2 linked regions of the Bradyrhizobium sp. AZCC 1610 genome follow. The protein of the gene in region 2 interacts with the protein of the main gene of each other region in a pairwise test. Links are inferred from orthologs where the notes say so. Each region holds a gene or a part of one and is shown on either strand. Other genes may lie near its edges.

Region 1 (15,171 bases), 100 kb from region 2 along the record:
CCGGCTCTCGCGCGACGTTTGAATCCGGAGTTGAGGTCGCAGCAATTTCTCTTATAATAGACGGATGGATACTATAGTAGACGATCTCAGCGCCCGGCTCGCCCACCGCCTGCGGCTCGAGCGCGACAGCCGCGGCTGGTCGCTGGCGGATCTGGCCGAGCGCTCCGGGGTTTCCAAGGCGACCATCAGCAAGATCGAGCGCGCCGAGGTCAGCCCGACCGCGGTGGTGCTGGTTCGGCTCGCCAGCGCTTTCGATCTCACCCTCGCCGGCCTGATGCTGCGTGCCGAAGGCCAGGGTGGGCGTCTTTCGCGCGCCGCCGAGCAGCCGGTGTGGCGCGATCCCGAGACCGGCTATCTGCGCACGCAGGTGTTCAACCGCCCCGATCATCCCGTCGAGATCATCAAGGTCGAGATGCCGGCGAAACAGCGCGTGACGCTGCCCGCCTCATCCTACGCACACATCCGCCAGGTCCTCTGGGTGTTGTCGGGCGCGCTCATCCTGATCGATGGCGGCGAGCGCCACGAACTCGGCACCGGCGACTGCCTCGGATTCGGTCCGCCGGCGGAAGTGACGTTTGCCAACGAAAGCGCCGTGCCCTGCACTTACGTCATCGCCCTTGCCCGGAGCTAGCAGGCGATGGCGGAGATCGAAACCAGGCGTTCACCGTCCGACCCGGCGGATCCGGCAAACCTCACTCCCGCCGGCCACAATGGCGGTCCGCCGCTCGACGAGCACCGGCCTGAATGGGGCGACGGGGGAATCGGGAATTATTTCTACTGGAAAACGGCGCATCGCGCGGCCTGGAAAAACCCCTCGCCCGGCATCGTCGCATTTCGGATCAGGAAAGCCGAGCGCCTCGGCCTCACCTACGAAGAATACACGCTGGAAATTCTCGAACGCGGCCGTCACCTGCAGATCGAGGATGTCGAACGCATTGCGCAGATCAAGCGGGCGCGCTCCGCCCGCACCGTCAATCATCGAAAGTGACCATCGCGGAAATTCATCCTCATGTCGGATATCCAGATCAAAGCCCTTAGCCCTTCGCCCGAAATCAGCGCGATGCTTAGTGAAATCCTGATCGAAACCGTGGCGAATGGCGGCTCGGTCAGCTTCATGCATCCGCTGTCACGGGCGGCGGCCGAGGCTTTCTGGCGCGACTCGCTCGCCGCTGCCGGCCGGGGTGAGCGGATCGTTCTCGGCGCATTTGATGGTGAGAGCCTGATCGGGACCGTGACGCTCTTGCTCGACCTTCCGCCGAACCAGCCGCATCGTGCGGAGATCGCGAAGATGATGACGCGCGTCAGTCACCGCCACCGCGGGATCGCCACGGCGCTGCTGCGCGAGGCCGAGCGGCTGGCGATCGCGCGCGGGCGCTGGCTATTGGTGCTCGATACCGCCGAAGACGAAGGCGCGGCAGGGCTGTACGAGCGGATGGGATTCAAGCTGACTGGGCTAATACCGGACTATGCTGTGAAACCGCACGGCGGGCTCACCGGCACGCTGATCTACTGGAAGCGGCTGCAGCAGGGCGTGCCCGCCCTGAGCGAGAGCTCACTTCGCTCGAAAACGCCCTAGCATGCCTCGGCAATCGCCAGAAAATCCGTCGCTTTCAGGCTGGCGCCACCGACCAGTGCGCCGTTGACGTCGGCAACTGCCATCAATTCCGCCGCGTTGGAGGGCTTGACCGAACCGCCATACAGAATCCGGATCTTGCTCCCTTCAGCCTTAAATCGGCTGGTGAGAACGCCGCGGATAAAGCGATGAACTTGCTCGACATCTCCAGGTGTCGGCGTCAGCCCGGTGCCGATCGCCCAGACCGGCTCATAGGCCACCACCAGATTGGCCGCCGTAGCGCCATCCGGCAACGAGCCCGCGAGCTGCCCGCCACAGACTTCCAGCGTCTGGCCGGCATCGCGTTGCTTCTGCGTCTCGCCGATGCAGACGATCGCCGAAAGCCCCGCCCGCCAGGCCGCTTCCGCCTTCTTCCGGACCAGCGCATCGGTCTCGCCATGGTCAGCACGCCGCTCCGAATGCCCGACGATGATGGCGCTGGCGCCGGCATCCGCCAGCATTTCCGCCGAGAGATCGCCGGTGTGGGCGCCCGAGGCCTTTGGATGGCAATCCTGGGCCCCGACGGCGAGTTTTGAACCGAGCGCCTTGTCGGCGAAACCGGCAATCAGGGCTGCCGGGGGGCAAACCAGCAGGTCGGCCTTGCCGGCCAGCGCGCCTGCGCCGGCGATCATAGCTTCGAACTCGGCCAGGGAAGATTTCAGGCCGTTCATTTTCCAGTTGCCGGCGATCAGCGGCCGGATGGCGTCGGTCATGTCAATTATCCCGCAAATGTCAGCGTTATAGATGCGCTAGCAGAGGCACGCCGCCAGTTCCAGATACCGTCGGACGGTCCCGCCGCCATAAACCGCTTCAATTAGCCCATGCGGGCGAGGTTGCGGGGGGGCTGCGGCCACTTTATGATGCGTTTTCAACTCGGTGACGCTTTGTTGCGGTTTTCGGTCCCGGATCGAATTCCCTAGGGCACGACCCGGTTCCCCTCTCCTGCAAAAAACAAGTTGGACCCATGCTTCGAGGAATTCGGAAAGCCTCATCAAACTGGCTCGGCAAGATTGTCATGGCCACCGTGATGGGCGTTTTGATTGTCAGTTTCGCAGTTTGGGGCATTGCCGACATCTTCAAGGGGTTCGGCCAGTCGTCGCTCGCCAAGATCGGCAAGACCGAGATTTCGACCGAGCAGTTCCGCCAGATCTACACGGAAAAGCTGCAGCAGCTCGGCCGTCGTTTCGGCCGTCCGCTGACCTCGGAACAGGCCCGCGCCTTCGGGCTCGACCGGCAGGTGCTGCAACAGACCATCGCCGAAGCCGCGCTGGACGAGGAAGCCCGGCGCATGGGGCTTGCCCAGTCCCAGGATGAGACCATGCGGCTCATCTACAACGACCCCAATTTCCAAGGATTGGGCGGCAAGTTCGACGCGCAGCGCTTCCAGGCCACGATCCGGCAGTTCGGCTACACCGAGCAACGCTATCTCGCCGAGCAGCGGCGCGTCGGGCTGCGGCGCCAGATCGCCGGCACCGTCTCGGCCGGGGTGGAGCCGTCGAAGGTCCTGATCGACGCCATGACCCGTTTTCAGAACGAACAGCGCTCGATCGAATACGTCAAACTCGACGCCGCGCAGGCCGGCACGATCGACCCGCCCTCGCCCGAGGCGCTGGCCGCCTATTTCGAGGAGCGCAAGACCCAGTTCCGGGCACCCGAATATCGCAAACTGTCCTTTGTGGTGATCAGCCCCGAAGAGATCGGCAAGTGGACCGAGGTCTCCGACGAGGACGCGAAGAAAATCTTCGAGCAGCGCCGCGACCAGCTCGGGACGCCGGAAAAGCGCGAAGTGTCGCAGATGTTTTTTCCGAACGAAGGCGAGGCGCTGGCCGCGCGCGGCCGCATCACCTCGGGAACGTCGTTCGACGACGTCGCGAAGGAACGCAATCTCAATCTGGCCGACGTCGATCTCGGCATGATCGCAAAGAGCGCGATCATCGATCCGGCGATTGCGGATGCGGCGTTCTCGCTGCCATCTGGCGAAGTCAGCCAGCCGGTGCAAGGGCGGTTCGGCGTGGCGCTGGTCAAGGTCGGCAAGATCGAACCGGGCGTGACGCCGACCTATGAAAGCGTCGCCGCCCAGGTAAAGAAGGAAATCGCGACCGAACGCGCGCGCGCCAAGGTCAGCGAAATCCAGAACAAGATGGAAGACGAGCGCAGCGGCGGCGCCAATGTGGTGGAGGCTTCGCAGAAGCTCGGCCTGACCGCCGTCACGATCGACGCCGTCGACCGCTCCGGCCGCACGCCCGACGGCCAGCCGGTGGCGAATATCCCGCGCGGCCTCGACGTCGTCTCGCAGGCCTTCAACAGCGATGTCGGCGTGGATAACGAACCGATCCAGTTTGCCGGCGGCTATGTCTGGTACGACGTGCTCGGCGTCACGCCCTCGCGCGAGCGCCCGCTCGACGAGGTCCGCAGCCAGGTCGAGGCGAAATGGCGCGAAGACCAGATTTCGAACAAGCTGCGCGCGAAAGCAACCGAGATGGTACAGAAGGTCGAGCAAGGCGGCACGCTCGCGGCCGAAGCGGCTGCGGTCGGATCGAAGGTCGAGACCGCGACCGGTTTCCGCCGCGACGTCTCGCTTCCAGGCGTACCTTCCGCCGCCATCACGGCCGCGTTTCGGACCGCCAAGGACGGCGTCGGGCAGACGCCGGGCACAGGTGGCAGCGAGTGGATCGTGTTCCGCGTTACCGATGTGACCGTGCCGCCGGTCGACACCGCCTCCGAAGAACTGAAGAAACTGAAGGAGACGCTGCAGCGCAGTCTGACCGACGAACAGGTCGCGCAATACGTGACGAAGATCGAATCCGAGATCGGCACCTCCATCAACCAGGCCGCCTTCGCGCAGGTGACGGGCGCTAACAACTGAGCATGATCGCGGGATAACCTGAAGTTTGCAGCCGGTCATGCTTCAAGACGACACCCAATCCTGAAAGCCCAAGCGATGGACGACCTCAAATCTATCATCGGAAAAGTCGCCACCGGCGCGACGCTGTCACGTGAAGAGGCGTCCTCCGCCTTCGACAGCATGATGTCCGGCGAGGCCACGCCCTCGCAGATGGGCGGGCTGTTGATGGCGCTGCGGGTCCGCGGTGAAACCGTCGACGAGATCACCGGCGCGGTGGCGGCGATGCGCAGCAAGATGCTGCGGGTCAACGCGCCCGCGGACGCGGTCGACGTGGTCGGCACCGGCGGCGACGGCTCCGGTTCGGTCAACGTCTCGACCTGCGCGGCATTCATCGTCGCGGGCGCCGGCGTACCCGTCGCCAAGCATGGCAACCGCGCGCTGTCGTCGCGCTCGGGCGCGGCCGATGTACTGGCTTCTCTCGGCGTCAAGATCGACCTCACGCCTGAGCAGGTCGGCCGCTGTGTGGCCGAGGCCGGCATCGGCTTCATGTTCGCGCCTGCGCATCATCCGGCCATGAAGAACGTCGGCCCGACCCGGGTCGAGCTCGCCACCCGCACGATCTTCAACCTGCTTGGCCCGCTCTCCAATCCGGCCGGCGTGAAGCGGCAGATGGTCGGCGTGTTCTCCCGGCACTGGGTGCAGCCCTTGGCGCAGGTGCTGAAAAATCTCGGCTCCGAATCTGTGTGGGTCGTGCACGGCTCCGACGGACTCGATGAAATCACCCTCACTGGCCCGAGCTTCGTCGCCAGCCTCGACAACGGCAAGATCAGCACATTCGAGGTGACGCCGGAGGATGCAGGCCTCACCTGCTGCAGCGGCGACGCGCTTAGGGGCGGCGACGCGGACACCAACGCGGTGGCGCTCTCGAGCGTGCTCAACGGCAAGCCCAGCCCCTATCGCGACGTCGCGCTGTTGAACGCCGCGGCAACGTTGATCGTGGCCGGCCGCGCCAAGGACCTCAAGGACGGCGTCGCGATCGGCGCCAAATCGCTCGACAGCGGCGCGGCGGCGGCGCGGCTGAAACACCTGATCGCGGTCTCACGCGGCTGATCCGAGGGGCGCCAGAGATGTCCGATATCCTGACGAAGATCGAAGCCTACAAGCGCGAGGAGATTGCCGCCGCCAAGCGGGCGTATCCGCTGTCCGAGGTCGAAGCCCGCGCCAAAGCGGCATCGCCGCCGCGTGGCTTCGTGTGTGCGATCCGGGAAAAGCTTTCGCGTGGTGACTATGCACTGATCGCGGAAGTGAAGAAGGCATCGCCCTCGAAGGGACTGATCCGCGCCGATTTCGACCCGCCGGCGCTGGCAAAGGCTTATGAAGCTGGCGGCGCGGCGTGCCTGTCGGTGCTGACCGACACGCCCTCGTTCCAGGGCCATCTCGACTTCATGGTCGCGGCGCGCGCGGCCACCAACTTGCCGGTGCTGCGCAAGGACTTTTTGTTCGACACCTATCAGGTGGTGGAATCCCGCGCCCATAACGCGGACTGCATCCTGATCATCATGGCCGCGCTCGACGACGCCACCGCCAAGGATCTCGAGGACGCCGCGATCGCGCTTGGGATGGATGTGCTGATCGAAATCCACGATCGCACCGAGCTCGACCGCGCGCTAAAACTTCGCTCGCCGATGATCGGCGTCAACAACCGCAACTTAAGGACCTTCGAAACCACGCTGGCGACCAGCGAGGCGCTGGCGCCGCTGATCCCGCGTGATCGCCTGATGGTCGGCGAAAGCGGCATCTTTGCGCCTGCGGACCTCGCCCGCCTCGAGCGCGTCGGCATGTCGACCTTCCTGGTCGGCGAAAGCCTGATGCGGCAGGCCGATGTGACGGCAGCGACCCGCGCGCTGCTGACGCGCGCCGATGGCTCGCGTGCGACCGGGACCGGCTAGCAGATGGCCGGCAAGGCTTCCAACAACAAGGCTGGCTCCGCCCTCACCCATATCGATGCGTCGGGCGAAGCGCGGATGGTCGACGTCTCAGCCAAGGCAGCGACCGAGCGCACGGCCGTGGCCGAGGGACGCGTGGTCATGGGCAAGGCGACGCTTGATCTGATCGTCTCCGGCAATGCCAGGAAGGGCGACGTGCTGGGGGCCGCCCGCATTGCCGGCATCATGGCGGCCAAGCGCACATCGGAACTGATCCCGCTGTGCCACCCGCTGGCGCTGTCCAAGGTGACGCTCGACATCACGCCCGACAAAAAATTGCCCGGCTGCATCGTCCGCGCCACCGTCAAGGTCACCGGCCCGACCGGGGTCGAGATGGAAGCGCTGACCGCAGTGTCGGTCGCGTGTCTTACGATCTACGACATGATCAAGGCGGTCGAGCGCGGCGTTCGCATCGAAGGCATCCATCTCGTCGAGAAGATCGGCGGCAAGTCCGGCCATTATCGCGCGGAGCGGTGAGCCTGACGGCAGCGTCGCAATTGTCACGTCTGTGTGACCGGCGCGGTGCGGAATGCGCTACCGCTTGCAGGGTTGTCTTCTTCGGGACCTTCACAAGGAGGAATCCGATGTCGATCTACAGGCTTGTTGGCGCGGCGGCTGCGTTGGCCGTGATATCCGCACCTGCCATGACACCTGCCATGGCACAGGAGGTGATCTCCGAACCCGGCTATTGCGCGTTCTTCTATCCAAACGCCAACTGCCAGAATAAAGGTCCGGGCAATCCCTACACCGATCCGCGGCGGTTCAACCAGAACTACGTGATGCCGGATGGCTCGCCGACAGCCGGTGTCGTCGTGAGGAAGCGCGCACGCACATCCGCGACACGCATGCAGTGATCCGCCGATCCCGCAATCGATCGGCGGACCGCCCGCATCGGGTCCGCCGATTTTTTTGCACGATCGCGCCCAGCCGGTTCCATGGTCGAACGATGTTCCCTGTGGTTGCCGACGGCCCCCTCCGCCACCCGGCTAACCATTCATTAACCAGACTTCCTAACGTCAATTCCATCTCGGCGCGGTATCGAAGTCGTGGGCCGAGGGTTGGGAGAACTCCGCTTCCGGAAGTTCATTTCTCGGCAGCGATCGCGTTCAATGGCTTCAACCGGCACCACCTCATTTCGGATTGCGTCCGCCTTCCGCGGCGGTCCGATCCGCTGGTTGATCCTGGGCGGCACGCTCCTGATCGCCGCCATCGCCATCGGCGCGACCATCATGGCCGGAAATTTCCGCGAGCGCGCGCTGCGCAACAGCGAACGCGAGCTGGAAAACACCGTGCTGCTGCTCGCCCGCCATTTCGACCAGCAGCTCGAAGACTTCCAGGTCGTGCAGAAGGACATGATCGCCTTCATGCGTTCCAGCGGCATCGCGACCGTGGAGAATTACAAGCGGCGGATGTCCGGCCATGACATCCATCTGATGCTGAAATCCAAGATCGAGGCGCTGTCCTATGTCGGCGGCATCAACATCTTCGACGCCGAGGGCAACCTGATCAACGCATCGATCGCCTGGCCGGCGCCGCCGGTCAACTCGGCGGACCGCGCCTTCTTCAAGACCTTCAAGTCCGGCGCGCAATCGCCGGAGATGCTGGTCGAGCCGGTCTATAGCCGCATCACCGGCGCCTGGACCACGGTGATCGCGCGCAAGATCACCGGGCCGAAAGGCGAATTCCTCGGCGTCATCGGCCGCGGCATCGAACCCGTCAATTTCGAAAAGTTCTTCACAACCGTAGCGCTCGGACCCGGCGCCACCATCGCCATGCACCACAGCGACGGCACGCTGCTGGCCCGTTACCCGCATGTGGCGGATATAATCGGCAAGAACTTCAAGAGCGGCCCGGCCGCCCAGCGGCAGATCTTCGAGCAGCCCCGCAGCACTTCGCGCCTCACCAGCCCGATCGACCGCGAGGACCGGCTGATCTCGTCGCGCGCGCTGACGAATTTTCCGCTTCTGATCATCGCTTCGACCACGACATCGGCCGCACTGGCCGACTGGCGCGAGCAGATCGGAATCCTGATCACGATCGCCGGACTTTCCGTGCTGGCGATTGCCGCCCTGCTGCTTCTTGTCGTCCGCAAGCTTTCGCACCAGCACCGCGCGTCCAAGCAGCGGCTGTCGCTGGAAAAGCAGCGCCTCGACACCGCCGTCAGCAACATGACGCAAGGCCTGCTGCTGTTCGATGCGAAGCAGAATCTCATCATCTGCAACAAGCGATATCTCGATATGTACGGCCTCTCGGCCGACGTGGTGAAGCCCGGTTGCAGCTTCCGCGAGGTGATCGCCCACCGCAAGGAAACCGGCTCGTTCGTCGGCGACATCGATCATTACCTCGAGCTGGTGCTGCGCGACATCTCGCACCGCAACGTCATGGTGATATCGACGCCCGACGGACGTTCGATCCAGATCGTCAACGAGCCGGTGCCGGACGGCGGATGGCTGGCGACCCATGAAGATATCACCGAGCGCCGCCGCGCCGAGGAGCGCATCACCCACCTCGCCCATTACGACGCGCTGACCGACCTGCCGAACCGCGCGCTGTTCCACGAACGGCTCAAGCGCGAATTGTCCCACGCCGCGCCGGACCGGCAACTGGCGGTGCTCTATATCGACATCGACGAATTCAAGAGCGTCAACGATTCGCTCGGCCACATGATCGGCGACGAGCTTTTGAAATCGGTCGCGTCGAGCCTCGCTGCTTGCGCGCGGAAAACCGATTTCGTGGCCCGGCTCGGCGGCGACGAGTTCGCCATCGTCCAGACCGGGATCGAGGATACCGACGACGTGATGAAGCTCGTCAGCCGCATCTTCGAGGCGATCCGCATCCCCTATCAGTGCCTCGGCCATCAGGTGACCACCGACGCCAGTATCAGCATCGCGCTGGCGCCGCGCGACGGTTCCGATATCGACCAGATCCTGAAGAACGCGGATCTGGCGATGTACGCGGCCAAGGCCGCCGGCCGCCGCACCTATCGCTTCTTCGAAACGGAAATGGAGGCCGAGGTCCGCGCCCGCCGCAGCCTGGAAATGGACCTGCGCCAGGCGCTCGTCGACGGCGGCTTCGAGGTCTACTACCAGCCCTGCCTCGACCTGCAGACCAATGCGATCACCGGCTGCGAGGCGCTGGTGCGCTGGCGCCATCCGCAGCGCGGCATGATTTCGCCCGCCGAGTTCGTGCCCCTTGCCGAGGACACCGGCCTGATCAACCAGCTCGGCGAGTGGGTGCTGACCACTGCCTGCAAGGAAGCGGTGAGCTGGCCCGGCACTATCAGGCTCGCGGTCAACGTCTCGCCGGTTCAATTCAGGAGCGGCATGCTGGCGCTGAAGGTGATGGCGGCGCTGGCGGCATCCGGCCTCGCCGCCAGCCGCCTGGAGCTCGAGATCACCGAAGCCGTGCTCATCCGCGACGACGAGGCGGCGCTGGCCGTTCTGCACGACCTCCGGGCCATCGGGGTTCGTATTGCACTCGACGATTTCGGCACCGGCTATTCCTCGCTGAGCTATCTGCAGCGTTTTCCGTTCGACAAGATTAAGATCGACCGCTGCTTCATCACCGACATCGCCGAGCCGGAAGGATCGTCCAGCATCGTGCAGGCCGTGGTGACCATCGCCGCCGACCGCCACATGACGACGACGGCCGAAGGCGTCGAGACAGAGCAGCAGCGCGACTTGCTGCGCGAACTCGGCTGTTCGGAAATGCAGGGCTACCTGTTCAGCCCGCCGAAGCCGGCGGCGGAGATCAGGCCGCTGCTGTTTGCGGACCGGCAGGGACCCGCGGCGGTGCGCCCGAGCCGCGCCCGCAGACGCAAGCCGGTTGTGCGGACGGCGTAGGATTTTCGAAGCGACGCTGCTTGTTGCCGTCATTGCGAGCCAAGCGAAGCAATCCATCGCGCGGCATATGCTTGACGAAATCATGGATTGCTTCGCTTCGCTCGCAATGACGTGGAGAGTTCTTCGATTCAATTTTCAAGCAGCCGACCAGATGCGCGTCCGCATTCCCGCGGCGCGTTTCGCCCGAGTTGTGCGAAAACCTTTCGCCCATGAGAGGGCGCAGGGAATGCCGGGTGCTTTGCTGCACCCGCGGTCTCGTGTGCAAGATGCACTCAAGAATGCGCACACGAGCATACAGGTACAGCCGGAGCAGCCCGGCATTCCCCGCGCAATGGTTTGACGGCTTATGCCGTGATCTCCCCGGAGACGAATTCCTCTTGCCTCCGTCGCTGGCGGATTGACGGTTCGCATTGCCCGGTTGAGCTTTGCAAACCTCCGCCAACTTGACGCCAGCCACGGGCGCCAGAACCACACGGTTTTGCCGTACGCAGCTTCCTCCGCCAAAAACTTCAACCAGCCAAGTGCCGGCCAACCGAAGATCTGGCGGAAGCGTTTAAGCGCCGTTCGTCTGCGCGCGATGTTCGCTCACGGAAGCCCGCCCTGCGAACACGTCCACGCGCCTGACGCTGCCGCGTCCACCGCAACCCGCCCCAACGTTCGTGACGATGGCCAACGCCCCTCTTCTCGGGACGGGATGGCGGGAGTTGTAGGGGTGATTTGGGTCAGTGGCGAAGCGGAATATTTTTACAACCGAGACTGGACGGGGCAAATCACCTTGAAGTTGTTACTGAAAATCGCGCAAACGCGCACGCCAAATCAGCTCGTAGCCCACACATCGAAGCGCGCCATCTCATGCTTCAGCGGTATTATTAGATGCCCTTACCGCAGCAAGTAGGCCCGCATGAGCGCAGCAATATGCGGCGATAAAGTAAGGCCCCCGATGTCGATTCGCTCATCCGGGCTACGCTTGCTCCGCGAGGTCAAGAAGAAGGCGGACTGAGAGGAGCCCGCGACGGCTTTGATCGCGAACGCGCAGGCCGCACGGGACTGTTGCAATCGGCTTTCGCTTCAACGGCCAGCGCCTCTTGCATTGTAAAAGCAAACACGACCGGCTGCGTAAATGTCAGGCGTGATTGACGAATCGTCGATGAAAAGGGCGAAAACGGTTGAGCTTGGCGAACAGCCGCCAACGCCGCCTCATTGAGTTCATTGAAGCAGGATGGCCTTGTGATTTTGCTGTCCAAGAGACGCCCGGTCGAATCGATCGTGAACGTGATGAAGGCCTGCCCGATTTCATGTCGCGCTATCGCGCCTGGCGGATACTTCTTTTGCTTCTCGATTTGCGCGCTAACCGACAGGCCGTATTCCATTTGCGGGGTAGCCTGGGCATGGGCCGGAATCCGGCAACTGATGAAAACGAAAACTACAAAACAGACGCGAAGCATTGCCTACCTTTTGCAGCGCCTTCAGCGCCGTGGATGACCTGTCTCGAAACACCCGCGCGTCTCTCGAGGTATTCGTATCAGACTATTAGCCTAAGTATTCCCACTTGGCAGGCTTTAATTACGGTCTGGTGCATTCGACTGGCCTTTCTCCCACAGATTGTATTCCATGGACGCGACGACATCGCTGAAGCGATCAGTTTGCGCGCCTCGCTGACGTGAGCCGGCAAAATCTGCGGCTGAGTAGCCCGTATGCGCGCAGCGATATGCGGGCATAAATTAACCCAGATGTCGCGCTCATCTGGGCTACGCTTGGTCTCAACGGTCGCACCGCCGATACCGGTTGTGACCTCACCTCGTCTCACAGCCCGCCGAGATCGGAGGGGAATACAACGAAGCCGATTTCCGATCAGCCCCCCGTTAGGGGGTTGCGGCAAAAAAATTCATTTGGTGTGCAGCCGAATTGGATGAGGCCGGTTAGCGGCGGGAATCTCTTTCGGCCTGTGCTCTCTTGTTCGCCTGTGACACCCGTCCAATTGTTGACCGCGGGAGTTTGATACTTCGTCGGCGACTCGGAATCGCCTTCATGCCTTCATGGGAAGTTGGCTGATTTGTCGGGCGGGAGAATTGCTGTGCCCTCCGAAGAGAAAGCGCTCGCCGAGCCGCTTCTCCCAGTTCCCTCCTCGCCTCAAATTTTTGGAGACGTGCGAGCTCCTTGTTAACCCGCTTCAGGGCAGCCACGAAAACCTGCTTACGATGGAGAGAATGCTCGGCAGTCCCCGAAACGCTTTGGCCTCGCGGCTCGGCGGTGCCTTTGCTGATCCGACGCCGCTGGAAGGCGAGCGTACGCTCCCTGTCCCGGAGCTTTCTGAGCGATGATTTCAGGTTTTCAAGTGTCGCGCGATCCGCATCACCAATTTCGGGGTGATGAGAGGTCTGTATGAGCGCTTTCTCATCGTGATTCAAGATACTTAGCTCGAACTTGCAGGGTGCAGACATTTGACATCTCATACGTGCAATTCGTTGCCTCGCCGTCGCTGCGCTAGCCAACTTTGCCAATCATATCCACGGTGCGTTTCCGGGGCTCTCACGATAGCTTGATGAATTACGGAATTACGGGAATTACGGTGACAGTCTACTCAATTGCCGTCGCGCCCTTTGTAACATCGCCTGCGAATTGAGTGCACTGGCACCGTAATGCGAAGTACACGAGGTGGTCACGCATCTCCGTGAGTCGCTGGTGCTGCCGATAGTGATGACCGTCATCTCACTGGATGGTCGCGGCGCATCGGCACGCATCGTGGTAGGCGATCACGGACCGCGACTGCTTCAGTAGTTGAGGGATCAGGGACGCGCTGTCCCTGACCTCCGCCACCATCAGCGCGACGAGGGCGATGAAAACCAGAGCCTCGGGCCAGACCTGTTCTGGTATGCTTGGCCTCGACGATGTCGCCGCGCGCATCACGGCGGTTCCCATCAGGAATTATTCCCACCTTTTAGGAGTTCCAACTCAACTGTTACTTGTGTCGTGTTCAGGTTGTGCTGTAATGGCGATGCAAGGTCCAAAAAATGGGACACTCCAATGATCATTCCCCAGCAAACCGACCTCGGACGCCGCGTGGTCTACCGGCCTCCGGGGGCTGGACGCAGGTACGGCGTCATCAGCGCGATATTCACCCGCCGCGTGTTGGTCCGGTTCGATCACCAGCACTACAACAGCCGCTTGGTCAACGCAGCCTATCTGGAGTTTGTCAAACGACCGGCCGAGGCCGTGCCGCGTTCACATGGGGCGCGGAGCAGGCAGCAATCGCCAGCTATTCCCGGCCTGCCGATACCCGGCGAATCCTAGCCAACAGTCTCGGCGGTAAGGATCGAACTGCATCCCTGGAATGAGACACGTGAATTTCTGTGAGAGCATGTAGCCGCATGAGCGCAGCGATATGCGGGATAAAACAAAACCCGGATGTCGCCTTCGCTCATCCGGGTTCCGCTTGCTAGAGCTTCGCCTTCAGCGACAGCGGAATCCGAAAACGAACTACGGTGACAGTGTACTCAATTGATTCTTCGCGCTGTGGTTGGCATCCTGCCGTATGGCTCGCCTCGCTCGTGTCGTCATTCCCGACATTCCGCACCACGTGACGCAACGTGGCAACGGCCGGGCACGAACTTTCTTCGGCAATGACGACTACGCGCTTTATCGCGACTTGCTCGCAGCGTCCTGCCGCGCCGCAGGAGTGGAAATTTGGGCGTGGTGTCTGATGCCAAACCATGTGCATCTGATTCTCGTGCCGTCCGACGCGGACGGGTTGCGCCGCGCGCTGGCGCCGGTGCATCGCCGCTATGCCGGCATCATCCACGCACGCCGCAAGCGGACCGGCCATTTCTGGCAGGGGCGTTTCGGATGCGTCGCCATGGACGAGGCGCATCTCGCAGCGGCGCTGCGCTATGTATCGCTCAATCCCGTACGGGCGCGTCTCGTCAGCCGCGCGCGCGACTGGCGCTGGTCCAGCGTGCGCGCACAACTCAGCGGGCGTCACGACGGCGTCACGGCTCTGGCGCCAGTCCATGAGCGCTATCCGGATTTCGCCAATTTCCTTTCCGAAGAGCCGGATGCTGGCGTGATCGAGCGGCTGCGCGGCGCGGAGAGCATCGGCCGGCCGCTCGGCAATCGAAAATTCCTCGACGCCATCGAGTACAAGACGCGGCGCGTCCTCAAGCCCGCGAAACGCGGCCCGAAGCCACGGGACGAATTAAGTGCACTGTCACCTTAATTCGAACATTATACCCAAAATTCTTCAGTTCGGCGATAACGAGCCCCCTTTACTGCATCAGCAGCCCCAACGCTTAGTTGCTGGCCTCAAGCGCGTAATGCAAGGCTCGCGAGCAGAGCTACAAGCTCACCTTGTCTCGAAACGCCAAGCTTGACGAAAACACGCTTCAGAACGTTGCGAACGGTTTCCTCGGAAAGATTGAGACGTTCCGCTGCCTCGCGCGGCGGCAGACCGGCACCTACCAAGGACGCAACGCGCGCTTCACCAAGGGTCAGATTCAGCGAGTCCCGCACAATCGCAGGATCGGTGGGTTCTCCAATCTTCGGCTCAGCAATCAGAACGATAACGTGAGTGTGGTTGAAGAACTGCTCAGAGGCTGCAGCTTTGGCTGTTATAGGCAACAAATGCACGACGAGGGGGTATGAAGATGATCGCCGAGGCACGAGAATTGGTTTGGCGTCATTGAAACTACTAACTCCTGCCTCAAGTAGTGCATCGATAGCTGCTTCGCTCCTAAGCCGAAGATTTCCGTAGCCGATGCATAACTTTCCTTGCAAAAGGTAGATATCCTCTCCGAGCAGGTGCTTGGCAGCTAAGTTCGAGAAGACGACGCGTCCCATCGAGTCGAGAGTAAACACGGCGACACCGACCCGCGCCAAGCGCCTCCTCCAGGC
Region 2 (15,308 bases):
ATCTGGAAGAGAAGATTGTCAAGACCAAGCTTTCCAAGGAAGCGCGGGAGAAGGCGCAGCACGAGTTGAAGAAGCTGCGCCAGATGTCGCCGATGTCCGCGGAAGCAACCGTCGTGCGCAACTATCTCGACTGGCTGCTGTCGATCCCGTGGAACAAGAAGTCCAAGGTCAAGAAGGACCTCGAGGCGGCGCAGGCCGTGCTGGACAACGACCATTACGGGCTCGAGAAGGTCAAGGACCGCATCGTCGAGTATCTCGCGGTGCAGTCGCGCGCCAACAAGCTGACCGGACCGATCCTGTGCCTGGTCGGACCTCCCGGCGTCGGCAAGACCTCGCTCGGCAAGTCGATCGCGAGGGCGACCGGCCGCGAGTTCGTGCGCGTCTCGCTCGGCGGCGTGCGCGACGAGGCCGAGATTCGCGGTCACCGCCGCACCTATATCGGCTCGATGCCCGGCAAGGTCATCCAGTCGATGCGCAAGGCGAAGACCTCGAATCCGCTGTTCCTGCTGGACGAGATCGACAAGATGGGCGCCGATTTCCGCGGCGATCCGTCGTCGGCGCTGCTCGAGGTGCTGGACCCCGAGCAAAATGCGACCTTCAACGACCACTATCTGGAGGTCGACTACGATCTGTCGAATGTCATGTTCATCACGACCGCGAATACGCTGAATATTCCCGGGCCCCTGATGGACCGCATGGAGATCATCCGGATCGCCGGCTACACCGAGAACGAGAAGGTCGAGATCGCGCGCAAGCACCTGATCCCGAACGCCATCTCCAAGCATGGCCTCGATTCCAAGGAATGGTCGATCGACGATGACGCCTTGTTGCTGATGATCCGCCGCTATACCCGCGAAGCGGGCGTGCGTAATTTGGAGCGTGAGCTTTCCACACTCGCCCGCAAGGCGGTGAAGGAGCTGATGATCTCCAAGAAGAAGTCGGTCAAGGTCACCGAGAAGACTCTCGAAGAGTTCCTCGGCGTGCCGAAGTACCGCTACGGCGAGATCGAGAGCGAACCGCAGGTCGGTATCGTCACAGGCCTCGCCTGGACCGATGTCGGCGGCGAGCTGCTGACGATCGAAGGCGTCATGATGCCCGGCAAGGGCAAGATGACGGTCACGGGCAATCTGCGCGACGTGATGAAGGAGTCGATCTCGGCGGCGGCGTCTTATGTCCGCTCGCGGGCGATCAACTACGGCGTCGAGCCGCCGCTGTTCGACAAGCGCGACATCCACGTCCACGTGCCGGAGGGGGCAACCCCGAAGGACGGACCGTCGGCGGGTGTGGCGATGGCAACCGCGATCATCTCGGTCATGACAGGCATCCCGGTCCGGCACGATGTCGCCATGACCGGCGAGATCACGTTGCGCGGTCGCGTGCTGCCGATCGGCGGTCTGAAGGAGAAGCTGTTGGCGGCCGCCCGCGGCGGCATCAAGACGGTGCTGATCCCCGAGGACAACGCCAAGGATCTCACGGAGATTTCCGATGCGATCAAGGGCGGCATGGACATCATCCCGGTCGCAAGGCTGGATGATGTCGTCGCCAAGGCGCTGGTCCGTGCGCCGGTGCCGATCGTCTGGGAAGAGGACACCAAGGTGCCGGTCAAGCCGGATGCCTCGGACGAAGCGGCCGGCGGCCTCACGGCCCACTGAGCCCGATCAGTCACCACTGATCAGTCTGTTGCGAAATGATAAAACGGCGCCTTCGGGCGCCGTTTTTGTTTTGCGCGGGTCGAAACTTCGATTTGGCAAGCGGCGTTGATGGCGATGGAAATCGACGGGCAATGCCATTGCGGACGGGTGACCTATCGGGCCGACATCGATCCCGAAAAAATATCGATCTGTCACTGCACCGATTGCCAGAACCTGACGGGCTCACCGTACCGGGTGACGGTAATCTGCTCCGAAGAACAGGTCCGCATGACGGGCGCGCCGGCGAAGATTTACGCGAAGACCGGCGACAACGGCCGCACGCGCCTCCAGCATTTTTGCGAGGGTTGTGGTTCCCCGCTGTTCACCAGCGGCGACGGCGGGCCGGACGACTGGGGCATCCGCTGGGGCAGCATCCGCCAGCGCGATCAGCTCAAGCCGGCGCGGCAAATCTGGTGCCGCTCGGCTGCGCCGTGGATCAACGATATCGGGGACTTGCCGGGACGGCCGGGCGACTAGTGCGACCGGACACCCGAGGTATCCAACCCTTGCATCAAAGGGGGCCGCAGGGCTAAACAGGCGGCTCAAGGGCGGCTAGCTCAGCTGGTTAGAGCATCTCGTTTACACCGAGAGGGTCGGCGGTTCGAATCCGTCGCCGCCTACCAGCCTTCGCGCTCACGCGCTACGGCTCGGCAAGCCAGCACAAGTGCGTGAGCGCGAAGGCTGTCGCGCCGAAGCTCGAAGAGCGAAGGCGGACTGTTTGAGAGTATCCGCACACATGGACGTCTCCCAAGGCCACGATCAAAACGCCGACCAGGTCGCTTACTGGAACGGTCCCGCCGGACAGCGCTGGGCGGAGCGGCAGGCGGCGCAGGACGTGCTGCTCAAGCCTGTCGCCGACCTTGTGATCGATCGGGCCAAGCTGAAGCCGGGCGAGCGCGTCATCGATGTCGGGTGCGGCAGCGGCGCCACGGCGATCGCATTCGCGCGAGAGGTCGCGCCGTCAGGCCATGTGCTCGGCGTCGACGTATCCGGCCCGATGCTGGAGCGGGCGCGGCAGAGCGCGCCAAAGGACCTTTCGATCGATTTCGTTCTGGCCGATGCGACCGTCTATCCGTTCGAGCCGGCCGGTTTCGATGTGCTGGCCTCGCGGTTCGGCGTGATGTTCTTCGCCGACCCCGCGCTGTCGTTCGCCAACATGCGGAAAGCGCTGCGGCCCTCGGGCCGGCTGGCGTTCGCCTGCTGGCGCGAGCCGCGCGAAAATCCGTTCTTCATGGCGCCGCTGCAGGCCGCCTACAAGCACGTGCCGAAGCTGCCGCAGCAGGGGCCGGAAGACCCCGGGCCGTTTGCGTTTGCCTCGGAGGCGCGTGTGCGCCGGATTCTCGATGCGGCGGGCTTCAAGGAAGTCCAGATGGAGCCGTGTCCGCTCTCGCTCGATGCTGCGATTGGCCGCGGCCTCGACGGCGCGGTGCAGGGCGCGCTCGAAATCGGCCCCGTCAGCCGCGCACTGGAGGGCCAGCCGGAGCATCTGCGCGTTGCCGCCGCCAATTCGATCCGCGAAGCACTGACACCGTTCGCAAAAGGCAATGCGGTGCTGCTGCCGGCGTCGGTCTGGATCGTGACGGCGCGGGCGTCGTAAGCTCGAACGAGCGCCCTCGCGCCACTCCGTCATTGCCAGATGCACGATGGCCTACGCGGCCTGTTCCATAATCCTGGCGGCTGCCCCATTCCAATTGAACGCCGGATCGCCACCGCCACGCCACCAAACCGCCTAACGAATCAACGACGCCTGTTGCAGTGGGCTGGCGGCGATGCGCATGGGTGCAGCAATGATGCGCTTGTCCAATCTATATCCAACTCCGGCCTGGACTGGGCTGATTATGGTCGCGCTGCTTTTGCTTGGCGCGATCGTCGTTCGAGTGACCACTGTGTCCGAACACAGGGAGGTCCGCACGCACACCGCTCCCGAGAACGGTGGCCGAGTCACCTTGGATATGGGTGTTGCAGACCTGCGTGGGTCGCTGCCGTAAGATAACTTGTTGGGACGGCAACGCGCGTCCGCCGTGCAATGGACGCGAGGAACGCTATTTGATCGTCGCGTGCACAGTAATTACCGACGTGCCAGAAGCCGTCGGTCCCTGACCCGTTGCCTTGATGGCAAAAGTATCGCTTCCCTTATATCTCGCCTTCGCCTTGTATTCGTAAGTAGTTATGTTGAGCTTTTTCAACTTGCCGTGTGCCGGCTTTTGTAAAATGTTCGAGCTACTTACCGTGCCACGCATCGTGATCGGAAATAGGCAACTTTGCCCGGACGCGACGCTAATGTCGCCGGTCGAGTTCTCGCCCCAATCCGCGAGTTCTACCAATTTTGGACAGTCAGGCGCGGCCAGCGCTGGAGATACGGACATTGAGCCTGCAGCTCCAGCGATAAGCGCCAAAGCGGCGACCTTGGACAACCGCATAGTAGACTTCCTCGTTTTCATGCAAAACGGGGATGCAGCTTTGCCGAAGTTGCTACGCCCGCTCTTCCCAAATCATGGCCAGATGCACGATGGTCTCCGCTGCCTTTTCCATGTCCTGGCGGCTCACCCATTCCAGCCGCGAGTGGAACGCGTGTTCGCCGGCGAAGATGTTGGGGCAGGGCAAGCCCATGAACGATAGCCGCGAGCCGTCGGTGCCGCCGCGGATCGAGCTTCGCACCGGTGTCAGCCCCGCGCGGCGGATCGCCTCGATGGCGTAGTCGATGGTCTCGGGGTGACGGTCGATCACCTGCTTCATGTTGCGGTATTGCGGCCTGACCTCCATCCGGTATGTTGAGCGCGGATAATCCTTCATTACGTCCCGGACGATGCCTTCGAGCAGGGCTTCTTTTTCCTTCAGGCCTTCATCGGTGAAATCGCGCACGATGAGGCCGATGGTAGCCTTTTCCAGCGCGCCGGAAATGCCGATCGGATGCAAAAAGCCTTCCTTGCCTTCAGTTGTCTCTGGCGAGCAGGTGTCCTTGGGTAGGCGGTCGATGATGGCCGCCGCGATCTTGATCGCGTGCTCCATCTTGCCCTTGGCAAAGCCCGGATGGGTCGAGACTCCTTCGATGGTGATGGTGGCGCCATCGGCCGAAAAGGTTTCGTCCTCGATATTGCCGGCGGTTTCGCCGTCCATCGTATAGGCGAAGTCGGCGCCGAGTTTCTTCAGGTCGACCTTGTCGACGCCGCGGCCGATCTCCTCGTCGGGCGTGAACAGGATCTTGATGCTGCCGTGCCTGATTTGCGGATTTTGAATCAGGAATCGGGCCGCATCCATGATCTCGGCGAGGCCGGCCTTGTTGTCGGCCCCCAGCAGCGTGGTACCGTCGGTCGTGATGATGTCGTGCCCGACCTGTTCAGTGAGCGCGGGATGATCGGCTGCGCGGATCACCTGCGTGGGATCAGCCGGCAGCACGATGTCGCCGCCGCGATAATTCTTCACGACCTGCGGCTTGACGTTGGCGCCCGTGCAATCTGGTGAAGTGTCCATGTGCGAGCAGAAGCAGATTACCGGCACTTGTCTGTCGGTGTTGGCCGGGATCGTCGCGTAGACATAGCCGTGCTCGTCGAGATGAGCGTCTGCGAGCCCCATCGCCTGCAGCTCCGAAGCCAGCAGGCGGCCCAGATTCTTCTGCTTCTCGGTGGAAGGGCAGGTCGGCGATGCCGGATCGGACTGGGTGTCGATCACGACATAGCGCAGGAAGCGCTCGGTGACATCGTGGGTGAAGGTGATGGGCGAGGCCAGCATGACGGTCCGGAAATGATGAGCAAGGGAACCGCTCTATAGCAGAAAAGCGCCATTCCGGGTCCCTGCCGGAATGACGTTTTTGGTGCGACCGGGAAGCGTCGGCTTAGACGGCTTCCTTGAGTTCCTTGGCCGCGCGGAAGGCGACCTTCTTGCTGGCCTTGATCTGGATCGGCTCGCCCGTGGCCGGGTTGCGCCCGGTGCGGGCGGCGCGCTTGCGGACCTGGAGGATGCCGAGCCCAACGATACGGATGCGCTCGCCCTTCTTCAGGTGTTTTGCGATCTTGCCGACCATGTCGGTCAGGATTGCCTCGGCGGCTTTCTTCGACAGGTCATGTTCCTCGGCCAGCGCTGCCGCCAGATGTTTGAGTGTGACGGTGGCTGGAGTCGCTGCTTTCTTCGCCATAGCTGGCCCTCCTCGTTGGTTGAATGGCTTTAAGCGCGTTTGAAACCGGTTCGCGCGGGAAACGCCTTGCGTGGTGACTTGAAACCCTGAGGATCCGGTCTGCTCAGAGCGGGGGAGGGTTTCAAGAAACCCAGACGTAGCAGGCCTTAAACGATTCGGGTGATCGCTGCCTACGCCGTTTTGCCTGAAAACAGGCCGTTATTTGCATCACAATCGCAGAAACCCCCGTCTGACGCGGGGATTCGCAACGTCCTTGACTAAGCGGGAGCGGGCCTTTATGCCCTCGGTTCTGCGCGGATCAGGATCTGATTACGGCATCCGCGGGAGTAGCTCAGTTGGTTAGAGCGCCGCCCTGTCACGGCGGAGGCCGCGGGTTCGAGTCCCGTCTCTCGCGCCATTATTTCAATGGCTTGACGCCGATCTCCTCACGATCAGCTGCAAACAAAAAGGCCGCCCGAGGGCGGCCGCTTTTATTTCAATTAAGTTGTTCGACTTAGCGGACCGTCGAGGTGTTCGCGCTGGTGACGACCACCGCCTTGCCGGCCTTCACAACTTGGGCAGTCTGGCTGTAATCCGAACCCGTCCGAGCCGAGATGCCGAAAGCGGCAACCGCGATGCCAGCCACAAGCGCGACAACCACGATCTTCAAGTGGGTGCTACGATCCGCTGAGTGAATGGAGTGGTTCATGTGATGCCTCCTGGACGCCTTTGACGTCCTGTGTTGGCCGTAGAAGTACGCCGCGTGTGTTTCAGGATGGTTTCGCGGTTTCGGCAAAATGGTTTCATTCGGCCGGATTTTGGCCGGATTTTCGCCGAGACATCCGTGATATAGATCACATAAAGGTGTTTGACCGACATCGATGCGGGCCGCGGGGACGCAGGCCGGGATCAAAACAAGCGGGCCGACACCCCGGCCGAATCCGGCGGCCGTGAGCAGCATGATCGCGGATGCCCGGTGCCCGCATGCTCGGTCTTGCGACCGTTTGCGCGATCGCAAAGGGCGGGATGAAAGCTGACCAGGAAGGAAGTGGCAGCCAGCCCGGCAACCATGGTGGTGAAGTCGGATGTCAGCATGCACGGCGCAAACGCCGGGCCGGTGAGTCCCGAAGTCACCGGGGGCCACAGCTCGGCAAGGACGAGCTCAAGGTGCTCCTCGACCAGATCGATCGCCTGACCGACACGGCTGCCCAAATGCTCGCGGACGAAAAGGATTTGAACTGAAATTCGGCACTTTGCGGCCCGACGTGCGTTGGTTGGGCAAGGCAAGGGCGAGGCAGGAACGCAACACTTTTTCGGGTTCTGCCGATGCGCCAAGGGCGGGCAAACGCCGTCAAGCCGGCTTGTCTTGCGCCCTCTGTTGCGCTGCGCTAAGCCAAGAATAATTCCAATCAACGAATCTGCGGTCGAAATCCGCAGGAAAAGGCACGGCCGATGAACGGCATCCTGCAGAATTACCTTCCACTTGTGGTGTTTATCGGGGTGGCGAGCCTGATCGGTCTGGCGCTCCTGATCGCCCCGTTCCTGGTCGCGTTCCAGCAGCCGGACCCGGAAAAGCTGTCCGCCTATGAATGCGGATTCAACGCTTTTGACGACGCCCGCATGAAGTTCGACGTCCGCTTCTACCTGGTCGCGATCCTCTTCATCATCTTCGACCTCGAAGTGGCATTCCTGTTCCCCTGGGCGGTTGCGTTCGGCAAGCTCGGCGCCACCGGCTTCTGGTCGATGATGGTGTTCCTCGCCGTCCTCACGGTCGGCTTTGCTTATGAGTGGAAGAAAGGCGCGCTCGAATGGGATTGAGCCCGACAGCCATAGGCTCTTCGCCTGATATCGCGCAGGCGCCGAAGGGCATTCTCGACCCCTCGACCGGCAAGCCGGTCGGAGCCAATGACCCGTTCTTCCTCGAGGTCAACCACGAACTGTCAGACAAGGGCTTCTTCGTTGCCGCCGCCGACGACCTGGTCACCTGGGCGCGCACGGGCTCCCTGATGTGGATGACGTTCGGTCTCGCCTGCTGCGCGGTCGAGATGATGCAGGTGTCGATGCCGCGCTACGACGTCGAGCGCTTCGGGTTTGCGCCGCGCGCCTCGCCACGGCAGTCCGACGTCATGATCGTGGCTGGCACGCTGACCAACAAGATGGCGCCGGCGCTGCGCAAGGTCTACGACCAGATGCCTGAGCCGCGCTACGTGATCTCGATGGGGTCGTGCGCCAATGGCGGCGGCTACTATCACTATTCCTATTCGGTCGTGCGCGGCTGCGACCGTATCGTGCCGGTCGACATCTACGTGCCCGGATGCCCGCCGACGGCGGAGGCGCTGCTCTACGGCATATTGCTGCTGCAGAAGAAGATCCGGCGCATCGGGACCATCGAACGCTAAGGTTTCAGGTAATGGACGACGGCAAGCTCGACGCCCTAGGGCAGACGATTGTTAGCGCGCTTGGCGGCGCGGCCAGCGCCCATGCGGTCGCGTTCAACCAGCTCACCGTCACGGTCGAGGCCGGCAAGATCGTCGAGGTCATGAAGCACCTGCGCGATGATCCCGCGCTGCGCTTCGTCAACATCACCGACGTGACCGCGGTCGACTATCCCGGCCGCGAGAAGCGTTTCGACGTGGTCTATCATCTGTTGTCGCCGACGCTGAACGAGCGCATCCGCATCCGCGCCGAGGCCGATGAGACCACGCAGGTGCCGTCGATCATCGACGTGTTTCCCGGCGCCGACTGGTTCGAGCGCGAGACGTATGACCTTTACGGCGTGATCTTCACCGGCCACCCCGACATGCGGCGGCTCCTGACAGATTACGGCTTCGACGGACACCCGCTGCGCAAGGATTTCCCGCTGACCGGCTTCGTCGAGGTGCGTTACGACGACCAGGAGAAGCGGGTGCTCTACGAGCCGGTCCGCCTCAACCAGGAATTCCGCAAATTCGATTTCCTCTCGCCCTGGGAAGGCGCGGACTATCCGCTGCCGGGCGATGAGAAGGCTGAGCCGAAGGCCTGACCATGAACGAACAACCGCAAAAGCTTCGTAACTTTACGATCAACTTTGGGCCACAGCATCCGGCGGCGCATGGCGTGCTGCGCCTCGTGCTGGAGCTCGACGGCGAAGTCGTCGAGCGGGTCGATCCGCATATCGGCCTCCTGCATCGCGGCACCGAAAAGCTGATCGAGCAGAAGACCTACCTGCAGGCGATCCCGTATTTCGACCGGCTCGATTACGTCGCGCCGATGAATCAGGAGCACGCCTTCTGTCTCGCCGCGGAAAAGCTGCTCGGCATTACCGTTCCGCGCCGCGGCCAGTTGATCCGCGTGCTCTACTGCGAGATCGGCCGTATCCTGTCACACCTGCTCAACGTCACCACGCAGGCGATGGACGTCGGCGCGCTGACCCCTCCGCTGTGGGGTTTTGAAGAGCGCGAAAAGCTGATGGTGTTTTATGAGCGCGCCTCCGGCTCGCGCATGCATGCGGCCTATTTCCGCGTCGGCGGCGTGCATCAGGACCTGCCGCCGAAACTGATCGACGATATCGAGGCGTGGTGCGATCCGTTCCTGCAGGTGGTGGCCGACCTCGAAACGCTGCTGACCGGTAACCGCATCTTCAAGCAGCGCAACGTCGACATCGGCGTGGTGACGCTGCAGCAGGCCTGGGAGTGGGGCTTCTCCGGCGTGATGGTGCGCGGCTCGGGCGCCGCCTGGGACCTGCGCAAGTCGCAGCCCTATGAGTGCTACGCCGAAATGGATTTCGACATTCCGATCGGCAAGAACGGCGACTGCTACGACCGCTACTGCATCCGCATGGAAGAGATGCGCCAGTCGGTGCGCATCATGAGGCAGTGCATCGCGAAACTGCGCGCGCCCGACGGGCAGGGCCCGGTCGTGGTCGAGGACAACAAGATCGCGCCGCCGCGCCGCGGCGAGATGAAGCGCTCGATGGAAGCGCTGATCCATCACTTCAAGCTCTACACCGAAGGCGTTCGCGTGCCGGCCGGCGAGGTCTACGCCGCGGTCGAGGCGCCCAAGGGCGAGTTCGGCGTCTATCTGGTTTCCGACGGCACCAACAAGCCCTACAAGTGCAAGATCCGCGCGCCGGGCTTTGCCCATCTGCAGGCGATGGACTTCATCTGCCGCGGCCATCTGCTCGCCGACGTCTCGGCGATTCTCGGCTCGCTCGACATCGTGTTCGGAGAGGTCGATCGGTGATGGCGCAGGCGCCCATCCAGTTTGACCGGGCTTCGGGCGCGCTCGTAGGTGCGAACACGTGGGAGCGTTTGGCCGCGGTTGCGCTGGTGCTGGGGTCGAAGGTGGCGTCGAATTTTTCGCACCGCGGCTACAATATGTGCGCCAATCTCTTGCGCACGACGCTGCCCGAGCGCGGCATCCAGATCAAACTCAATCCCGACGCCATCTTCGAGTTTCCCTATGGCGACGGCTACTGGAGCAAGCTGCTCAATCGAAGCTACAGCTACGAAGACGAGCTGGAGCTGTTGTTCCGCGATTCCGCCGACGTCGACTACACGCTGCTCGATTGCGGCGCCAACTACGGCTACTGGTCGGTCTTGGTGTCGAGCCAGCCGTTCGGTTCGCACAAGGCGATCGCGATCGAGCCGTCGGGGCAGAATTTTCCAAAGCTTGCCAACAACGCCAAGATCAACGGCAATCGTTTCGAGGCCGTGAAATGCGCGATCGGCGCGACACGCGGTACCGCACTGTTGTCCGGCACCAAGCATGAGGCGTTCAGCATCGCCGGCGACCAGTCGGATGGCGAGGAGGTGCCGGTCATCGCGCTCGATAATCTGCTGGATGACGGCAAGGTTACCCCCGGCGGCAAATATCTGATCAAGCTCGACGTCGAGGGCGTCGAGATCGAGGCGATGAAGGGCGGCGTGCGGCTGATGCAGGGTGACAGCGTGCTGCTGTGCGAGGAGCACGGCAACGATCCCCGACATACCGTGTCGCGCTACATCCTCGAACAGACTCCGCTGAAGCTGATCGTCTACGACCCGCGCAGCAATCGCCTTGAAACCGTGACCGACCTTTCGATTCTGGACCGGATCAAGGTTTCAACCCATGTCGGCTACAACGTGTTCGGCACCGCAAGCGCATTCTGGCTCGCCCGGATCGATGCGCTCAATGCGAAAGCCGCACGCCGCGTGCAATGAGAGACTGAACGATGTCCGTCCGCCGCCTCGCACCAAAGGAATTGCAGCCCGCGAGCTTCACGTTCTCGGAAGAGAACCTCGCCTGGGCCAAGGCGCAGATCGAAAAGTATCCGCCGGGTCGCCAGGCGTCCGCGGTGATCGCGATCCTGTGGCGCGTCCAGGAACAGCATGAGGGATGGGTTTCGGAAGCCGCGATCCGCGCCGTCGCCGACCTCCTGGAAATGCCCTACATCCGCGTGCTGGAAGTGGCGACCTTCTACACGATGTTTCAGCTCCAGCCGGTCGGCAAGAAGGCCCATGTGCAGGTCTGCGGCACCACGCCGTGCCGCCTGCGCGGCGCCGAGGACATCATCAAGGTGTGCCAGAGCCGCATCCATCACGATCCCTTCCATCTGTCGAAGGACGGCAATTTCAGCTGGGAAGAGGTCGAATGCCTCGGTGCCTGCGTGAACGCGCCGATGGTGCTGATCTGGAAAGACACCTACGAAGACCTGACCAGGGAAAGCTTTGGCAAGGTGCTGGACGGCTTTGCGTCCGGCAATCCGCCGAAGCCGGGACCGCAGATCGACCGTCAGTTCTCGGCGCCGGTGGGCGGGCCGACGACGCTGAAGGAAACCACATGACGTTCGGCGGCGCCTTGCTCGTGGACGGTCCGGCAAAGGGTAGCGTGATCGGCGTGCGCCGGGCTCGCCTGCATGCCGTCCAATCGTTGATCTGAGGAATTTCAAGTCATGCTCGACGACAAGGATCGCATCTTCAAGAACCTCTACGGCCTCCACGATTGGGGGCTTGAGGGCGCGCGCCGCCGTGGCGCGTGGGACGGCACCAAGGCGATCATCGACAAGGGCCGCGACTGGATCATTGCCGAGATGAAGGCCTCCGGCCTGCGCGGACGCGGCGGGGCGGGTTTTCCGACCGGCCTGAAATGGTCGTTCATGCCGAAGGAATCGACCGACGGGCGGCCGAGCTATCTCGTGGTCAATGCCGACGAGTCCGAGCCCGGCACCTGCAAGGACCGCGAGATCATGCGGCACGACCCGCATCTCCTGGTCGAGGGCTGTCTGCTGGCAAGCTTCGCGATGGGCGCGCATGCCTGCTACATCTATGTGCGCGGCGAGTTCATCCGGGAGCGGGAGCATCTGCAGGCCGCGATCGATCAGGCCTATGACGCAAAACTGGTCGGCAAGGACAACCTCAATGGCTGGCCGTTCGACATCTATGTCGCCCATGGCGCCGGCGCCTATATCTGCGGCGAGGAAACCGCGCTGCTGGAGAGCCTCGAGGGCAAGAAGGGCCAGCCGCGGCTGAAGCCGCCGTTCCCGGCCAATGTCGGCCTCTATGGCTGCCCGACCACCGTCAATAACGTCGAGTCCATCGCGGTTGCGCCTGACATCCTGCGGCGCGGCGCGGCGTGGTTCGCCGCGATCGGCCGGCCCAACAATGTCGGCACCAAGCTGTTTTGCATTTCCGGTCACGTCGAGCGGCCCTGCAACGTCGAAGAGGCGATGGGGATTCCGTTCCGCGAACTGATCGAGCGCCATTGCGGCGGCATTCGCGGCGGCTGGGGCAATCTGAAGGCCGTGATCCCCGGCGGCTCGTCGGTGCGCATGGTGCCGGCCGAGCAGATCATCGACACGCCAATGGATTTCGACAGCTTGAGTAAATTGCGCTCCGGCCTCGGCACCGCCGCCGTCATCGTGATGGACAAGTCGACCGACCTGATCCGGGCGATCGCGCGCATCTCCTATTTCTACAAGCATGAGAGCTGCGGCCAGTGCACGCCGTGCCGCGAAGGCACGGGCTGGATGTGGCGCGTGCTGACCCGCATGGCCGAGGGCCGCGCCCACAAGCGCGAAATCGACATGCTGCTGGAAGTGACCAAGCAGGTCGAAGGCCACACCATCTGCGCGCTCGGCGACGCTGCGGCCTGGCCGATCCAGGGCCTGATCGCGCATTTCCGTCACGAGATCGAAGCGCGCATCGACCAGTATTCGCACAAGGCCGATATCGACGATATCGGCGTGCGTGATCCCGTGAACATGGTTGCGGCGGAGTGATCGCGATGTCGCAACCAAGCTTCTGGTGGCAGAGATACGGAACGCTGGCGCAGATGGCGCAGGCGGCCGTGGCGCTGCTCGGCTTTGTTGCGATCCTGTTCCAGATCAACGAGATCCGCACCAACAACCGGGCATCCAGCGCGCGGCAGGCGTTTCTGGGCTATACGGATCTGGCGTTCCAGAACCCGAAATTCTCGCAGCCCGACTACGACGCGATCAAGGCCGGCAGCCGCGACGAGCAGGTCCAGTATGAGAGCTTCGTCACGTACTTCCTCTACGCCTGCGAGGAAGCGATCGGCGCGTTCGCGGGAAAGCGCGAGTGGCTGGCGTCCTGCGATTACGACCTGAAGCCGCATCTGCCGTTCCTGTGCGAGAAGAACGCGGCGCAGCCGGCCTATCTCGCCACCTATGGCGCCGAGACCCAGCAATGGATCAAGGCGTCGCTGAAGACCGCCAGCGTTACACCGCCAGACTGCAAGCTGGGAAAGACCTGAGACAGCTATGACCAAACTCATCATCGACGGCAAAGAGATCGATGTGCCTGCGGAGTACACGCTGCTGCAGGCGTGCGAGGCCGCCGGCGCCGAAATTCCGCGCTTCTGCTACCACGAGCGGCTGTCGATTGCCGGCAATTGCCGGATGTGCCTCGTCGAGATCAAGGGCGGCCCGAAGCCGGTCGCAAGCTGCGCCTGGGGCGTGCGCGACTGCCGTCCCGGTCCGAAGGGCGAGCCGCCGGAAATCTCGACGCGTTCGCCGATGGTGAAGAAGGCGCGCGAAGGCGTGATGGAATTTCTGCTGATCAACCACCCGCTGGATTGCCCGATCTGCGACCAGGGCGGCGAGTGCGATCTGCAGGACCAGGCGATGGGCTACGGCGTCGACACCTCGCGCTATGCCGAGAACAAGCGCGCGGTCGAGGACAAGTATCTCGGCGCGCTGGTCAAGACCTCGATGAACCGTTGCATCCAGTGCACGCGCTGCGTCCGCTTCTCCGCCGAAGTCGCCGGCGCCCCGGAAATGGGCGCCACCGGCCGCGGCGAGGACATGGAGATCACGACCTATCTGGAGCAGGCGCTGACCTCGGAGCTGCAGGGCAACCTCGTCGATATCTGCCCCGTCGGCGCGCTGACCTCAAAACCGTACGCGTTCGCCGCGCGCCCGTGGGAACTCGGCAAGACCCAGTCGGTCGACGTCATGGATGGCGTGGGCTCCGCGATCCGCGTCGATACCCGCGGCCGCGAGGTGATGCGGATCCTGCCGCGCATCAACGAGGCCGTGAACGAGGAATGGATTTCCGACAAGACCCGCCACATCGTCGACGGCCTGCGCACGCAGCGGCTCGACCGGCCCTATGTCAGGGAGAACGGCAAGCTTCGCGCCGCGTCGTGGCAGGAAGCTTTCGCGGCAATTGCTGCCAAGGTCCGGATGAGCGACGGCAAGCGGATCGGGGCCATCGCCGGCGATCTCGCCGCGGTCGAGGAGATGTTCGCGTTCAAGGATCTCCTGGGCCGATACGGTTCCACCAATCTGGCGGTGCAGGGCGGCGACGCCTTCGACCCCAAGGCCGGCCGCGCGACCTGGACCTTCAACCCGACCATTGCCGGGATCGAGCAGGCCGATGCGCTCCTGATCATTGGCGCCAATCCGCGCAAGGAAGCCGCCGTCCTCAACGCGCGGATCCGCAAGCGCTGGCGCACCGGCCACCTCAAGGTCGGCCTGATCGGCGCCAAGGCCGATCTCACCTATGATTACGACTATCTCGGCGCGGGCACGGATACGCTCGGTGAACTCGCGAGCGGCAAGCATTCCTTCACCGAGGTGCTGAAAGGCGCCAAGAACCCGATCGTGCTGGTCGGCGCCGGGGCGCTTTCGCGGCATGACGGCGGGGCGGTGCTGGCGCTGGCGGCCAAGGTCGCCGCAGGTGCCGGCGCGCTCAAGGACGGCTGGAACGGCTTTGCCGTGCTGCAGGATACCGCCTCGCGCGCGGGCGCGCTCGATATCGGCTTTGCGCCCGGCAAAGGCGGCCTCAGCCTGGCGCAGATGACGACCTTCGGCACGCTGGATGTGCTATTCCTGCTGGGGGCCGACGAGGTGAAGGTGCCGGACGGCACGTTCGTGGTCTATATCGGCACCCATGGCGACCGTGGCGCGCACCGCGCCGACGTCATCCTGCCGGGCGCGGCCTACACCGAAAAATCCGGCCTCTACGTCAACACCGAGGGCCGGGTACAGATCGCCAGCCGTGCGGCGTTCCCGCCCGGCGAGGCGC

What was found.
Region 1: the proteins of pepT (region 2) and tpiA interact in binary tests that used the Escherichia coli proteins (3 or more experiments, as listed by UniProt). The link is inferred for Bradyrhizobium sp. AZCC 1610 from one-to-one orthologs.

What each region holds. Positions count from the first base shown.
Region 1 is NZ_JAZHRR010000001.1:3,512,856-3,528,026, forward strand. Bases 450-3,280 are described here. They hold tpiA (triose-phosphate isomerase), read right to left. Parts: upstream 2,326-3,280; coding sequence 1,573-2,325; downstream 450-1,572. Other genes in these bases: V1279_RS17415 (helix-turn-helix domain-containing protein), read left to right, coding at 450-631; V1279_RS17420 (hypothetical protein), read left to right, coding at 638-988; V1279_RS17425 (GNAT family N-acetyltransferase), read left to right, coding at 1,010-1,576; V1279_RS17435 (peptidylprolyl isomerase), read left to right, coding at 2,577-3,280. Also shown: more of V1279_RS17415, read left to right, coding at 65-449; more of V1279_RS17435, read left to right, coding at 3,281-4,478; trpD (anthranilate phosphoribosyltransferase), read left to right, coding at 4,554-5,567; indole-3-glycerol phosphate synthase TrpC, read left to right, coding at 5,585-6,406; cyclic pyranopterin monophosphate synthase MoaC, read left to right, coding at 6,410-6,919; V1279_RS17455 (hypothetical protein), read left to right, coding at 7,027-7,296; V1279_RS17460 (bifunctional diguanylate cyclase/phosphodiesterase), read left to right, coding at 7,552-10,284; V1279_RS37875 (energy transducer TonB), read right to left, coding at 11,265-11,729; V1279_RS17470 (hypothetical protein), read right to left, coding at 12,994-13,203; V1279_RS17475 (hypothetical protein), read left to right, coding at 13,309-13,575; V1279_RS17480 (transposase), read left to right, coding at 13,817-14,497; V1279_RS17485 (helix-turn-helix transcriptional regulator), read right to left, coding at 14,584-15,156. UniProt on the Escherichia coli protein: Involved in the gluconeogenesis. Catalyzes stereospecifically the conversion of dihydroxyacetone phosphate (DHAP) to D-glyceraldehyde-3-phosphate (G3P).
Region 2 is NZ_JAZHRR010000001.1:3,608,271-3,623,578, reverse strand. The notes cover bases 3,293-6,260. They hold pepT (peptidase T), read right to left. Parts: upstream 5,421-6,260; coding sequence 4,164-5,420; downstream 3,293-4,163. Other genes in these bases: V1279_RS17930 (HU family DNA-binding protein), read right to left, coding at 5,524-5,823; V1279_RS17940 (hypothetical protein), read right to left, coding at 3,734-4,111. Outside these bases: lon (endopeptidase La), read left to right, coding at 1-1,652; V1279_RS17955 (GFA family protein), read left to right, coding at 1,767-2,168; V1279_RS17945 (class I SAM-dependent methyltransferase), read left to right, coding at 2,428-3,288; V1279_RS17920 (hypothetical protein), read right to left, coding at 6,317-6,511; V1279_RS17915 (hypothetical protein), read left to right, coding at 6,772-7,044; V1279_RS17910 (NADH-quinone oxidoreductase subunit A), read left to right, coding at 7,255-7,620; V1279_RS17905 (NuoB/complex I 20 kDa subunit family protein), read left to right, coding at 7,611-8,201; V1279_RS17900 (NADH-quinone oxidoreductase subunit C), read left to right, coding at 8,213-8,824; V1279_RS17895 (NADH-quinone oxidoreductase subunit D), read left to right, coding at 8,827-10,023; V1279_RS17890 (FkbM family methyltransferase), read left to right, coding at 10,023-10,982; NADH-quinone oxidoreductase subunit NuoE, read left to right, coding at 10,994-11,605; NADH-quinone oxidoreductase subunit NuoF, read left to right, coding at 11,714-13,039; V1279_RS17875 (hypothetical protein), read left to right, coding at 13,045-13,533; NADH-quinone oxidoreductase subunit NuoG, read left to right, coding at 13,541-15,308. UniProt on the Escherichia coli protein: Cleaves the N-terminal amino acid of tripeptides.